DNA from 3 places in the Streptomyces sp. WMMB303 genome. Region 1 is predicted to be linked to each of the others. Evidence: riboswitches for the same ligand, from Rfam matches in the RefSeq annotation. Region 1 holds a riboswitch; each other region holds the start of a gene.
What was found. Region 1 has a riboswitch for cobalamin ahead of P2424_RS05435 (cobalamin biosynthesis protein). Riboswitches for the same ligand answer to the same signal wherever they lie in the genome.
Positions count from the first base shown of each region.

Region 2: it holds a riboswitch for cobalamin, as region 1 does, so the genes downstream of both, P2424_RS00650 (energy-coupling factor ABC transporter permease) here and P2424_RS05435 (cobalamin biosynthesis protein) in region 1, are expected to answer to the same signal.
Region 3: it holds a riboswitch for cobalamin, as region 1 does, so the genes downstream of both, P2424_RS07580 (ABC transporter substrate-binding protein) here and P2424_RS05435 (cobalamin biosynthesis protein) in region 1, are expected to answer to the same signal.

Region 1 is NZ_JARKIN010000001.1:1,181,365-1,185,548, reverse strand. It holds gene P2424_RS05440 (cobyric acid synthase) at 1-436, opposite strand, end outside; gene P2424_RS05435 (cobalamin biosynthesis protein) at 433-1,407, opposite strand; cobalamin riboswitch at 1,567-1,692, opposite strand; gene P2424_RS05430 (hypothetical protein) at 1,884-2,096, opposite strand; gene P2424_RS05425 (inorganic phosphate transporter) at 2,114-3,445, opposite strand; gene P2424_RS05420 (alpha/beta fold hydrolase) at 3,733-4,184, shown strand, end outside.
Region 2 is NZ_JARKIN010000001.1:136,798-140,981, forward strand. It holds gene P2424_RS00645 (energy-coupling factor ABC transporter substrate-binding protein) at 1-64, opposite strand, end outside; gene P2424_RS00650 (energy-coupling factor ABC transporter permease) at 61-762, opposite strand; cobalamin riboswitch at 792-974, opposite strand; gene P2424_RS00655 (GNAT family N-acyltransferase) at 1,492-2,250, shown strand; gene P2424_RS00660 (lysophospholipid acyltransferase family protein) at 2,247-3,044, shown strand; partial or broken gene P2424_RS00665 (FAD-dependent oxidoreductase) at 3,260-3,631, opposite strand; gene P2424_RS00670 (MFS transporter) at 3,758-4,184, opposite strand, start outside.
Region 3 is NZ_JARKIN010000001.1:1,674,860-1,679,043, reverse strand. It holds gene P2424_RS07590 (ABC transporter ATP-binding protein) at 1-801, opposite strand, end outside; gene P2424_RS07585 (iron ABC transporter permease) at 816-1,859, opposite strand; gene P2424_RS07580 (ABC transporter substrate-binding protein) at 1,843-2,940, opposite strand; cobalamin riboswitch at 3,005-3,186, opposite strand; gene P2424_RS07575 (hypothetical protein) at 3,754-4,184, opposite strand, start outside.

The DNA of each region.
Region 1 (4,184 bases):
CCTCCAGGCAGCCCGCGACCGTCTCCAGCAGCTCCGCGCGCCCCGCGGGCGGCGCGCCCTCGCCGTCCACCCCGTCCCCGGTGGGCTCCGCGCCGCTCGGGTGGCGCCCGAAGTAGCCCCGCGCCGACATCTCACCGACCGCCTTGCCCAGCAGGACGACCTGGCTGGTGCGGTCGCCGCCCGGCTTCAGCAGCACCGGGTTCATCAGCGCGCTCGGCTCCACCCGGGCCGCTGCCGCCTGCATGGCCTGGGCGCGGCCGATCTCCGCCCCGTCGGAGGTGACATAGGAATTGAGCGACATGTTCTGCGCCTTGAACGGCGCGACGCGTATCCCCTTGCGGGCCAGCCAGCGGCAGATGCCCGCCGTCACCACGCTCTTGCCCGCGTCCGAGGTCGTCCCCGCGACCAGCAGCCCGCCCGTTCCGCGCCCGCTCACCGTGCTCCTCCCACCGCGCGGCCCTGCCGCAGGCGGCCCACCGCCGCTCCCGTCAGACAGCTCGTCACCAGGGCCAGTTGCCCCACCCGGCGCGACAGCCGCACGGCCCGCTCGATGTCGGCGGTGCGTACGGCGCGGCCGGAAGCGTTGAGGACGGGCCGGTGCTCCACCCGTCCGCCGTAGGCGAGGGTGCCGCCCAGCCGCACCCCGAGGGCGCCCGCGAACGACGCCTCGACCGGGCCCGCGTTGGGGCTGGGGTGGCGGTGCGCATCGGCGCGCCAGGCGCACAGGGCACCGCGCGGGTCGGGGCCGGCGAGCGCGGCCAGCACGGCGGTCAGCCGCGCCCCCGGGCCGCCCGCCACGTCGTCCAGCCGCGCGGCGGCCCAGCCGAAGCGGCGGTGCCGAGGAGAGCGGTGGCCGATCATCGCGTCCAGCGTGTTGACGGCGCGGAAGCCGATCAGACCGGGGACACCCGCCAGCGCCCCCCAGACCAGGGCCCCCACCACGGCGTCCGAGGTGTTCTCCGCGACCGACTCGACCACGGCGCGGGCCACTTCCGGCGCCTCCAGCCGCTGCGGATCGCGCCCGCACAGCGCGGGCAGCCGCTCGCGTGCCAGCTCCAGGTCCCCGGCCTCCAGCGCGCCGCACACGGCTCGCGCCTCCCGGGTCAGCGACGTCCCCCCGAGGACGGCCCAGGTGGCGGCCGCGGTCAGGGCGATTTCGGGGAGCGGCGCGGCCGCCCGGCTGCGTGCGGCACGGAGCGCGGCGCCGGCCACGGCGACGGCGCCGCCCGCGGCGAGGAGGGTGTGCAGCGCGCCCGCACCCCGGTGGTCGCGCCACAGGCGGCGCTCCAGCGCTCCGGCGGCCCGGCCGAATACGGCCACCGGGTGGCCGCGCCGCGGGTCGCCCAGCAGCGCGTCGGCGGCGAACCCCAGCAGGACCCCGCGCACCCGGACGTCAGCGGTGCCCATCAGCGGACGGATCCGGCGCACTCACCCACGACAGCGGTCCCCGCGACGGTGTCCCCCGCGGTGGCGGCGGGCACGTCGGCAGCGGATATGGCGGCACAGCCACGCATCTCGGCGTCCTCACTCAGGGTCCTCGCCCTGGCTCGACTCGACCGGCGGCGAGAGTCTCCTGGCTCCCGGATCCACACCATCCCCCGCCTTCCAGCCCGTGCGGGCCGTGGCTTCGTTGGGGGTGGCGCTCCCCGGTGACAGTGGCGGGACCGCGCCGGATTCGCACCGGCTTCCTCTCCGTGCCGCCGTTTGGCACCGGAAGTCCACCACGCCGGTCCGGCCCCGTCAACTCGCCCTTGACCTGCGACGGGGCTGCGAGCAGCGCCGTCGGTGAGGGGGTACGGGATGCTCCCGTACCCCCTCACCGACGCGGCTCGTCCGGCCGTGGCAGCCCTGCCGGGGGCCGCCGCGACCGGACGGGAGCGGGCTCAGCCCGCGATCAGGTAGATGCCGTACGCCACCGCTGCCAGGCACAGCGCATAGCACGCGTAGGCGCCGGTGCGGGCCAGTGCCGTGGGAGCGGTGCCGGCGGTGCGCGGCGAGCCGGCGACGATGCCGAGGGTGAAGATGCCGACGAGTCCCACCGTCGCCACCAGGCTGACGCCGAAGACCTGGCCGAGCGCGGCCCAGTCGATGTGCATGCGGTCGTCCCTTCTGCCTAGCTGAGGCTGCTCGCCGACGCGGGGCGGTCGGTCGGATGCGGGGCCGGGGTCTCGGAGGCCGCTGCCTCCTCGGCGGAGCCGACCGCCACTCCCGCGGGCGGCGGGGGCGGGGCGACGGCCCGGACTGCGGTGGTGACCACACCGGCGGGCACGGACACGGGTGCGGGCTCCGCCGTCGGTTCGGCGGCCGGGCCGGGGATCCCGGTGGGCTCCACCGCGGTGGAGGAGTCGCCGTTGACGTTGGTGTGGTCCACCGGTGCGCGCCGCGAGCGGGCCCAGATGGCGCCGCAGAGCGCGAGAGCGAGGACGGCGACCGTCGTCACGCCCCAGTCGCCCTGCCCGGCCAGGAGCGCGGCACCCGCCGCGATCCCGCCGGCGGCGGGGAGGGTCAGCGCCCAGCCGACGATCATCCGGCCGGCCGTTCCCCACCGCACCACGCCGCCCTTGCGGCCGAGGCCGGAGCCCATCACGGCGCCCGAGCACACGTGGGTGGTGGAGAGGGAGAAACCGATGTGCGAGGAGGCCAGGATGGTCGCCGCCGCGCTGGTCTGGGCCGCGAAGCCCTGCGGCGGCTGGATGTCGGTGATGCCCTTGCCCATGGTGCGGATGATGCGCCAGCCGCCCAGGTAGGTGCCCAGCGCGATGGCGAGCCCCGCCGAGGCGATGACCCATACCGGCGGGTCGGAGCCGGGCGCCAGCGCGCCGCCGGTGACCAGCGCCAGCGTGATGACGCCCATGGTCTTCTGCGCGTCGTTGGTGCCGTGGGCGAGGGAGACCAGTGCGGCCGAGGTGATCTGCCCGGCGCGGTAGCCCTTGGCGGTCCGCTCCGCGTCGGCGTGCCGGGCGACCCGGTAGGTCAGCCGGGTGGCGAACAGGGAGGCCAGGCCCGCGACCACGGGGGCGGCCAGCGCCGGGATGAGGACCTTCATGACGACGACGTCACCGTTGACCGCGCCGGTGCCGACGGCGGCGAGTGTCGCGCCGATCAGTCCGCCCATCAGGGCGTGCGAGGAGCTGGAGGGCAGCCCCGCGAGCCAGGTCAGCAGGTTCCAGATGATCGCGCCCACCAGCCCCGCGAAGATCACTTCGGGCCGGATGCCGGAACCTTCGTCGATGATTCCCGAGGAAATGGTCTTGGCCACCTCGATGGACAGAAAGGCGCCGAGGAGGTTGAGGACCGCCGACATGGCGACCGCTGCCCGCGGGGCCAGTGCCCCGGTGGAGATGGTCGTGGCCATGGCGTTGGCCGTGTCGTGGAAGCCGTTCGTGAAGTCGAACACCAAGGCCGTGACGATCACGATCCCGATGAGAAGCGTGATGTGTTCCATTCACCAGGCACAATCAGTTCGAGGGGCAGTGACGTCGTGAACGTAAAGACGGCGAGTGAACGGAAGGTGAACTGGGGCGGGCATCGAAGTGTCGCCCCCTGACGCCTGTTGTGTGGGACAGGTCACACCGTAGCCAGCGGTCCCCACGGGGCCAACGTGACGCGGCCGCCCACCGGCCAACACCCCGGTGCGTGCTGCCGCTTCCCTCCCGGTTCCCCCGGCCGGGTGTCACCCTCCCGGCCCGCCCCGCTGGTTTCACGCCGCCGTTCGTGTCAACACTGTGGAGGATGCGCCTGCGAACCGCGGCCCTGGCCGCTTCCACCGTGCTCGGTACCGGCGCGGCCACCCTGGCGGCCGGACGGTACGCGGCCGACGCCGCGCTGCGCCCGCCGCGGCCACGGGGAGACGCCGGCAGCGGGCCCACGGCGGGGTTCGAGGGCACCCGGCTGACGGTGCACTCGCACGACGACGGCAGGATCGCCGTCACCCGCTCCCTGGCCGCCAACCTGCCCGGCGTCTACGGCCTGACCGGGCGCGGGGTGCACGCCGTCGTCGGCCCGGTGCTGGCCGACGCGACCGCCGCGCAGCCCCGCCCGTACGCCGTCGTACGGGAACTGCGCCGCGTCGACCGGGGACGGCTGAGCGCCGGGACCACCGTCCGCCTCACCCCGCAGGTGTACGTCGGGGACCCCGGCGAGGCGCTCGGGACGGCGTACGCGGACGCCGAGATCCCCGGCGA
Region 2 (4,184 bases), 1.0 Mb from region 1:
GCAGGACGGCGAGTGCCGCCACGAGGACGAGCAGCAGCGCGTTGATCCTGGTGTTGCGCTTCATCGTGCCGCCGCCTCCGTCTCGGTCCGCTTCCGCCCGCCCGACAGGAGCACGCCCAGCCGGGTCAGTTCGCCCTTGCTGGACTGCACCAGCAGGCGCATGACGAGCACCGTGAGGAGCCCCTCGCTGATCGCGAGCGGAATCTGGGTGACCGCGAAGATGGAACCGAACTTGCCCAGTGCGCCGAGGAAGCCGCTGCTCGGGTCGGGGAAGGCGAGCGCGAGCTGCACGCTGGTGACGCAGTAGGTGGACAGGTCGGCGACGAACGCGCCCGCGAACACTCCGACCATCAGCGGCGCGCCGAAGCGCCGCAGCAGCCGGTAGGCCCCGTAGCCGGCCCACGGACCGACGATCGCCATCGAGAAGACGTTGGCGCCGAGCGTGGTCAGCCCGCCGTGCGCGAGCAGCAGCGCCTGGAACAGCAGCACGATGGTGCCCAGCACGGCCATGATCGGCGGTCGGAACAGGATGGCGCCCAGACCGGTACCGGTGGGGTGGGAACAACTGCCGGTGACCGATGGCAGCTTCAGGGCCGACAGGACGAACGTGAAAGCACCCGCGGCTCCCAGCAGCAACGTGCTCTCGGGATGCTCCCTGACCTCACGGGTCAGGGACCGGGCTCCGTGGACGACGAACGGCGCCGCCGCGACGCCCCAGGCGACCGCGTGCACCGGAGGCAGAAAACCCTCGGCTATGTGCATGGCTCAGCAGACCCTCTCCAGCACCTCGTGGATGGACGACGTGCCTTGGCCGGTCTCCTGGCTCACGGGTACACCGCCCGCACTCCGCCTTCCCGGGTCCGAGGACCCAGTGGCTGCCCGCAAGGGCCGGAGCCGGCATTCCCGATCACAGTGGCGAGGGCCGCACCGGTATCGCACCGGATTTCCCGTTCACCAAGGCGTGGCGACACTAGTCGCACACACGCCAGGTGACAAGCCGGGGGCAGGGAGTGCGAAGGCTGAGGTCACCTCCGCGTCCCGGGCCGCGCACCCCGGCGGGCCGCGCACCGGCGCGGACCGGCACGGGCGTTCACACGCGGGCGGAGTGCTCTCGCGGCACCGATCGCACACGTGCGCGGCGGACCGGGTACGGCCGGCCGGCGGCGACGCGTGCACGGGGTGCGGGAGGGGCACGATACGCGGCGATCCGCCCTGAGAGATCCCCGGGCCCGGCTCGTCCCGCCGCGGTACCCGCCGAGCCGGAACCCCCGGTTCAGGCCGCTGACGCCTGGGCGCCACCGGCCGGCCCGCCCGCGGCGCTACTCATGACCTGGCGGGACGTGCTCCCGGAGGACGCCGGGCGAGCCCCACCGCCCGGGAACCGGGGTCCCGTGCCGCCGCGAGAACGCCGGGCCCGCACGGGCCCGGGCACGCGCACCACGCGGCCCGGCCCGCCGGGCCGGGCACGAGCCTGCTGAGGGGACACCACTGATGACAACCTCATCCACAGCAAGGGAAAGCGCCGCCTACACCGCCGCCGTCGCCGACTCCGCGGCCGAGGTGCGGGCCGCGCAGCGGCTCCGCCACGAGGTGTTCGGCCGGGAGATGGGAGCCGCTGCCGGGTCCCGCTCGTCCGGCCTCGAGAGGGACGCCTTCGACTCCGTCGCGGACCATCTGATCGTCACGGAAACCGCGACGGGCGATGTCGTCGGCACCTACCGCCTCCTGCCGCCGGGACGGGTCCGGCTCTCCTACGCGGACGGCGAGTTCGACCTGGGAGCGCTGGCAGGGCTCCGCACGTCGATGATCGAGGCGGGACGGTCATGCGTGCATCCCGGCCACCGGTCCGGAGCAGTGATCAACCTGATGTGGTCGGCGCTCGCCCGCTACGTGCTGCTGTCGGGGCATCGCTACCTGGCGGGCTGTGCCTCGGTGCCGCTGGCGGACGGCGGGCGGAGTGCGGCGCACACGTGGGCGCTGTGCGCCGCACGCCATGCGCCGCCCTCCGGCATGGAGGTCTTCCCGCACCGCCCGTGGCAGCCGTCGGCGCCGGCGCAGGTGACGGAGCCTGCCGGGGCCCGCACCGCGCTGCTCCCGCCGCTGCTGCGCGGCTACCTGCGGCTCGGCGCGTGGGTGTGCGGAGCTCCCGCCCACGACCCGGAGTTCGGCGTCGCCGACTTCTTCGTGATCCTCGACATGGAGCAGTTGAACGACCGCTACCACCGCTACTTCCTCGGGGAGCCGGGATGAGCTGCTGGACCGTGGCCTCGCCCTGCACCGTGCGGTGCGCAGCCCACCGGGTGCCGCCGGTGGCCACCGGCGTGCGGGCCCGCCGGTACGCGGCACTGGCCGGTGCGCTGCTCCGGGGGCTGGCGAGCGGTCCGCGCCTCGCCTCCGGGGAGGTGCTGCGCACCCAGGCCAAGGGGGTGATCCGGGCGCTGGGTGCCACGCTGGAGGCCCCGGCATCCGTCTCGGGCCCGCGCCGGCGTCCGGGCGAGGCGGGTTCGCTGATCGTCTCCGACCACATCTCCTGGCTCGACGCGCTCGCGCTGCTGGCGGTCGAACCGGCGACCGCGCTCGCCAAACGGGAGGTGGCGCAGTGGCCGTTGTTCGGACCCCTGGCGGAACGCGCGGGGGTGCAGTTCATCGACCGGGACCGGATCCGCACGCTGCCCGACACGGTGGCGCAGGTGGCGGCCGTGCTGCGCGCGGGCCGATCGGTCCTGGTCTTCCCGCAGGGCACGACATGGTGCACCGAGTCGGGGAGTGGATTCCGGCGCGCCCTGTTCCAGGCCGCCGTCGACGCCGAAGCGCCCGTGCGGCCGGTGACGGTCAGCTACCGGCAGTGCGGCGAGCCCAGTACGGTGGCGGCCTTCCTCGGCGAGGACACGTTCGCCGCTTCGCTGCACCGGGTGATCAGCGCCCGGGACCTGGCGGTACGCGTCACGCCGCATCCCGCGCTGCACCCGGCGCGGGATCGTCGTGCCCTGGCGGCGGCCGCACATACGGCGATCCGCGGCACCGGCGCGCCCGCCCACCCGTGAAGCGTACGGCTGCCCGGGACCGGTCCGACTCCGAGGAGCGGCCGTGCGGCTCCGCGGAGTCCGGGCCGCGGTCGGCGGCAGAGGAGCCCGCGCGGGGTGACCGGCGCGATCGGATCACCCGTCCGCGGGTGCCGCGGGGACGGCCCGCCGATGGGCGCCCAGGCGGGTGCGGACCGCAGCCGCGGCGCGCTGTGCCGACTCGCACGCAGCAGCCGGGGGACCGCGCTGATCTGCCGACGCGGATCGCTCAGCCTCGCCCAGCGCCCACCGGTCCGGATCCGGAGCGCTCTGGGCAAGGCGTGCAGCCGCAGCCGTTCGAGGTCGGCCTGCCGGGCGAGCTGAGGATACCCGGTGTTGAGCAGCTGGAAGCCCCGGTCCAGCAGGAAGCCGTCCACCGCGTCGGTGCGGATGCGCCCGCCCACTCCGTCGCCCGCCTCCAGGACGACGACCTCCACGCCGCTGTCCCGCAACCGGCGCGCCGCCGCAAGACCCGCGAGACCGGCGCCGACCACGACGACGTCACAGTGCCGGGGCAGTGATCCGCCGGCCTGTCCGGCCGGGCCCGGTCGGCTGCGGGGTCGCGTCATCGTGCGGGCTCCTTCGTGCGGCGCGGTGGCCCAGGACCGGTTCCCGCCCGCCGAGTGCCCGAAACCGCCGATCGTGCCCGCGGCCGCGGGTCGGCACCGCACCGCACGGCCGCGGGACGCCCGGTCTCAGGCGCTGCCGCTGCGCAGCTCCGCCAGGGCGCTCGCGGTCAGGGGCCGGGGCGTGCTGTCGGGGTCGATGAGCACGACGGTGCTCGTGGCGGCACGGGTGAGGGCCGTGGTGAGGCTGCCCTCGCCGAACTGGGTGACGGCGCCCAGCGGGGAGCGTCCCACGGCGACGGTGGTGGCGCCCGCGTCGGCGGCGTGCCGCGCCAGGGCGCGTCCGGCGGCGGCGCGGTCGCCGACGCTGGTGAGGATCTGGCCGGTGGCGGGGACTCCCCGCCCGGCGAGCCGGTCGAGGTGTGCCGTGACCGCGGCGCGGGCCTGGTCATGGGTCTCGGTCTCGACGGCCTGCTCCTCGACGACGGCCGTCTGCTGTACATGGACGATCTGCAGCGGGCTGCCGGAGTCCCGGGCGAGCCGTGCCGCGGCCTCG
Region 3 (4,184 bases), 490 kb from region 1:
TTCCCGCTCCTCGCGCGGGTCCGGCGACTCCCGCGACTCCCGCGGCGGCAGGTAGACCACCGTCGGCGCACCCGTCTCGGGGTGCACGTCCACCTCGGCCCGCACCCCGTACACCTCGGCCAGCAGCCCCGGGGTGAGCACCTCCTCGGGTGGGCCGTCCGCCACGACCCGGCCCCCCTCCAGCACGTACAGCCGGTCGCAGAAGTACGCGGCGAGGTTGAGGTCGTGCAGGGCGAGCAGGCCCGTGGCGGGCAGGTCCCGGACGAGCGTCAGCAACTCCCACTGATAGCGCACGTCCAGATGGTTGGTCGGCTCGTCCAGCACCAGCAGTCCGGGGTCCTGCACCAGGGCGCGGGCCACCAGCACCCGCTGCCGCTCGCCGCCGGACAGCTCGTCGAAGGGCCGCCGGGCCAGCGCGGCGGCCCCCGTCCGCTCCAGCGCTTCGGCGACCCGTGCCGCGTCCGCTGCGGTGTCGCCCTCCCAGAACCGCTTGTGCGGGGAGCGGCCCATCGCCACGATCCGGCCTGCCGTCAGCCCGAACCCGCCGCCCGCGTCCTGCGGCACGGCCGCCACTCGCCGCGCCCGGGCCTTGACGCTCAGCCCCGCCGCGTCCTGACCGCCCAGCGTGATCCGGCCACCGGTGGGCCGCAGCGTTCCGTAGACGCACCGCAGCAGCGTGGTCTTGCCGCTGCCGTTCGGCCCGACGACGCCGACGGTCTCGCCCGGCGCCGCCCGCAGGCGCACGCCGTCCAGCAGGAGGGGCCCCCGGTCCGCCCGGTAGGACAACTCCTCGACGTCCAGAGCGTGCGGCGGCGTCACCCCATCACCCCCTCGGCGCGCCGGGTGCGGCGCAGCAGCCACAGGAAGAACGGCCCGCCGGTGAGGGCCGTCAGCACGCCGACCGGGATCTCCTCGGGCGCCGCGACGGTGCGCGCCGCCAGATCGGCCAGCACCAGGAAGGCCGCTCCGCCCAGCGCCGAGACGGGGAGCAGCGCCCGGTGCCCGGCACCGACCGCCATCCGCGCCGCGTGCGGCACCATCAGGCCGACGAAGCCGATCGCGCCGCTCACCGTGACCAGCACCGCCGTCACCAGGGAGGCCAGGACGAACGAGGCCGCCCGGAAGCGTCCGGTGTCCAGCCCCAGCACGGTGGCGCCCTCCTCGCCGACCAGCAGCAGGTCCAGTGGTCTGGCCAGCGCCAGCAGCAGGACGAGCCCGGCGCCCAGCACCAGCGCGGGCAGCAGCAGGGTCTGCCAGCGGGCCTGGCCCAGTCCGCCCAGTGTCCAGAAGAGGATGGCCCGCAGATGCTCGTTCTCCGCGGAGGTCACCAGCACCAGGCTGGTCAGCGCGGAGAGCACGTACTGCACCGCGACTCCGGCCAGCACCAGCCGCCCCGTCGTCATCGCGGTGCCGCTCCGCGCCATCGCGTAGACGGTCACCATCGCCAGCAGCGCCCCGGCGAACGCGCCCGCCTCCATCGAGACGGCCCCGACGCCCAGGACGACGACCAGGACGGCGCCCGTGGAGGCGCCGGAGGAGATGCCCAGCAGATACGGATCGGCCAGCGGGTTGCGCACCAGCGCCTGCAGCACCGCACCCACCAGTGCCAGTCCGGCGCCGACGACGACGGCCAGCAGCACCCTCGGCAGCCGCACATCGAGCACGATGGTGGTGAACGGGCCCGGCCGCGCCCGGCCGGTCAGGGCCGCCAGCACGTCGGGGAGCGGGATCCGTGCCGCGCCGAGCGCCAGCCCGGCCAGCGCCCCGGTGACCAGGACGGCGGCCAGCACCCCGCACACCAGGGCGCACCGCAGCGGGGCGGCGGAGGCGCGCGGCCCGGCGCTACTGCGCACCGGCATCACCGGCGTCCTCCGGGTGCAACTGCCGGGCCAGTTCGTCCACCGCGTCCGGCACCCGCGGGCCCAGCACCGCCGAGGAGAGCGGCAGTACGGCGAACCGCCCGTGCTCGATCGCGGGCACGTCGGCCAGCGCGGGGTCCTCCAGCAGCCGCTTCTTCTTCTGCGCGACGGTCGTTCCGCCGTAGTCGTAGATCACCACGACCTCCGGCTTGCGCTCGACGACCTGCTCCCAGGAGACGTCGGCGAACGTCTTGTCGAGGTCGGCGAAGACGTTGCGGGCGCCGGCCCGGCGCAGGATCTCGTCGCCGATACCCGCGCCGCCTGCCGTGAAGGCGGAGCTCTCCCCGCTGTCGTAGACGAACACCCGGGCGCGGTCCGTCCCCTTCAGCCGCTTCGCGGTGGCCGCCAGTTGCCGGTCCTGCTTCCTGACCAGCGCCGCCGCGCGCTCCGGTACGCCGAAGATCCGGCCGACCTCCCGGAACTCCCGGTGCAGCGTGTCGATGTCCACGTCGTCGGTGCAGGACTCCAGGTTGAGCCGGGTCTTGACGCCGCTCTCCCGCAGTGCCGTGCGCGACCGCCCCTCCGTCCTGTCGAAGGAGCTGGCGTAGCCGCCGTAGACGAAGTCCGGTGCCGCGCCCAGCAGGATCTCCTTGGACGGGTACTTCTTCGCCAGGACGTCGATCCCGCGGTACGCCTTCGCGTAGCGGGGCAGTATCCGGTCGTCCAGATAGGCGGTGCCGGCCATCCGGTCCTGCAGGCCGAGCGCCAGCATGATCTCGGTGACGTGCTGGTTCATGGTCACGGCCCGCCGCGGCGGCTCGGTGAAGACGGTCCGCTCCCCGCAGTTGGTGACGGAGTACGGGAAGCCCTCGGCGGAGGAGCCGCGCGCGTCTCCGCTGCCGTCGCCGGACTCTCCGGCGCAGGCCGTCAGGGATATCAGCAGCAGCGAGGTGAGGAACGCGCGGCCGGTGCGGTGCGGCGGGCGCGGGTGTGCGCGCGCCCGGCCGGCGGCCGAGCGGTGGCGGGCGGCTGCCGGTGGGCGGCCCGGCACGAGGGCGCGGATACGGCGCGGTCGGCGCATGGCCAGCAGATCCTTCTCCGTCAGAGGCCCGTTCGCGGGGCCCGGCGTCGTACCGCGCCGGGGTCCTCCGGACGCGGCCGCCAGCAGGTCTTCGGACTCGGGACTGCGGGGGCGGTGCGCCTTCCCGGGGGCTGCGCCCCAGTGGCCTCGTGCACGCCCCAGTCCCACACCGCTGCGCGTCAGCTCCGGATTCGCACCGGATTCCCTGACCCGATCAAGGGTTTGACTGGCTGTTGCAACGTACCACGCGTGGGGACATCGGGGACGAGCGCGGCAGTGCACCGGAATCCGGCGAAAGGAAGAGAGAGGAGAGGGGGAAGAGAGGGGGAGGAGAAGGAAGGGACCCCGGGGCTTTACCCGGCCCCGGGGTCCTGGGTGCCGCTCGTTCGCACGCCCTGACGGTTCATGGGCGGATCGTTCGGCGATGTCCTCGCGTGGAGCCACTCCACCACGGCGCAGCGTGGATGCGCCGGCTGGGCTCGAACCAGCGTCTCGAGGTCGTCACCGCCCCGGTTGCCGGGCGATGAACGGCGATGCTGAGCGTGGAGCGAGAGGTTGAGACTGACCGGCGCCTGCGGTGAGCAGTGCGGCCGGGGGTTCACACATCAGCTTCAGTTTCAGCTTTGCGCTCCTGGCGCACCCCGGGCCGACGGGGCGTCGGCCCCTGGCCCGGGGAGTCTTGGGTGTCGGTCGTCGGGGGCACTCTCCTGGATCTCGTCGGGCGAACGGTACGCGGGCGGCCGCACGGTCAGGACAGGAAACGTCGGGACGCGGACGCACGCCCCGCGGAGCGGAGGCACCGGACGGGAGCGGTCAGGCGAACAGGTACCCGAAGACGGCCTCGCCGGCCCGCTTGTCGGCGACTTCGGTCCCGTTGGCCTCCTCGCGGGCGAACTTCACCGCGGCCGCCAGCTTGTCCAGCCGTTCCAGCAGTTCGTTGACCCGCCGGGCCGGGAGGGCCCCGGAGTACTTGACCGTGGTCCAGTAGCCGACGGGGATGTCCTCGTAGTAGACCTCGACCTGGGCCGGGTGCTTCTCGGTGGCCTCCGCCTTCACGTGGTTGCGCGGCACCTTCTTGGTGCGCACCGTGCGGACCTGCTCCGTCTTCCACCAGTCGGTGGAGGGGTCGATCTCCCACGCCTCCGCGCCGTCCAGGATCGGCAGCTTCCGCAGGAACGAGCCGAGCTCGCCCAGCTGCTTCTCCAGGAACAGCAGGTAGGAGACCGGCACATCGGAGAGCACCG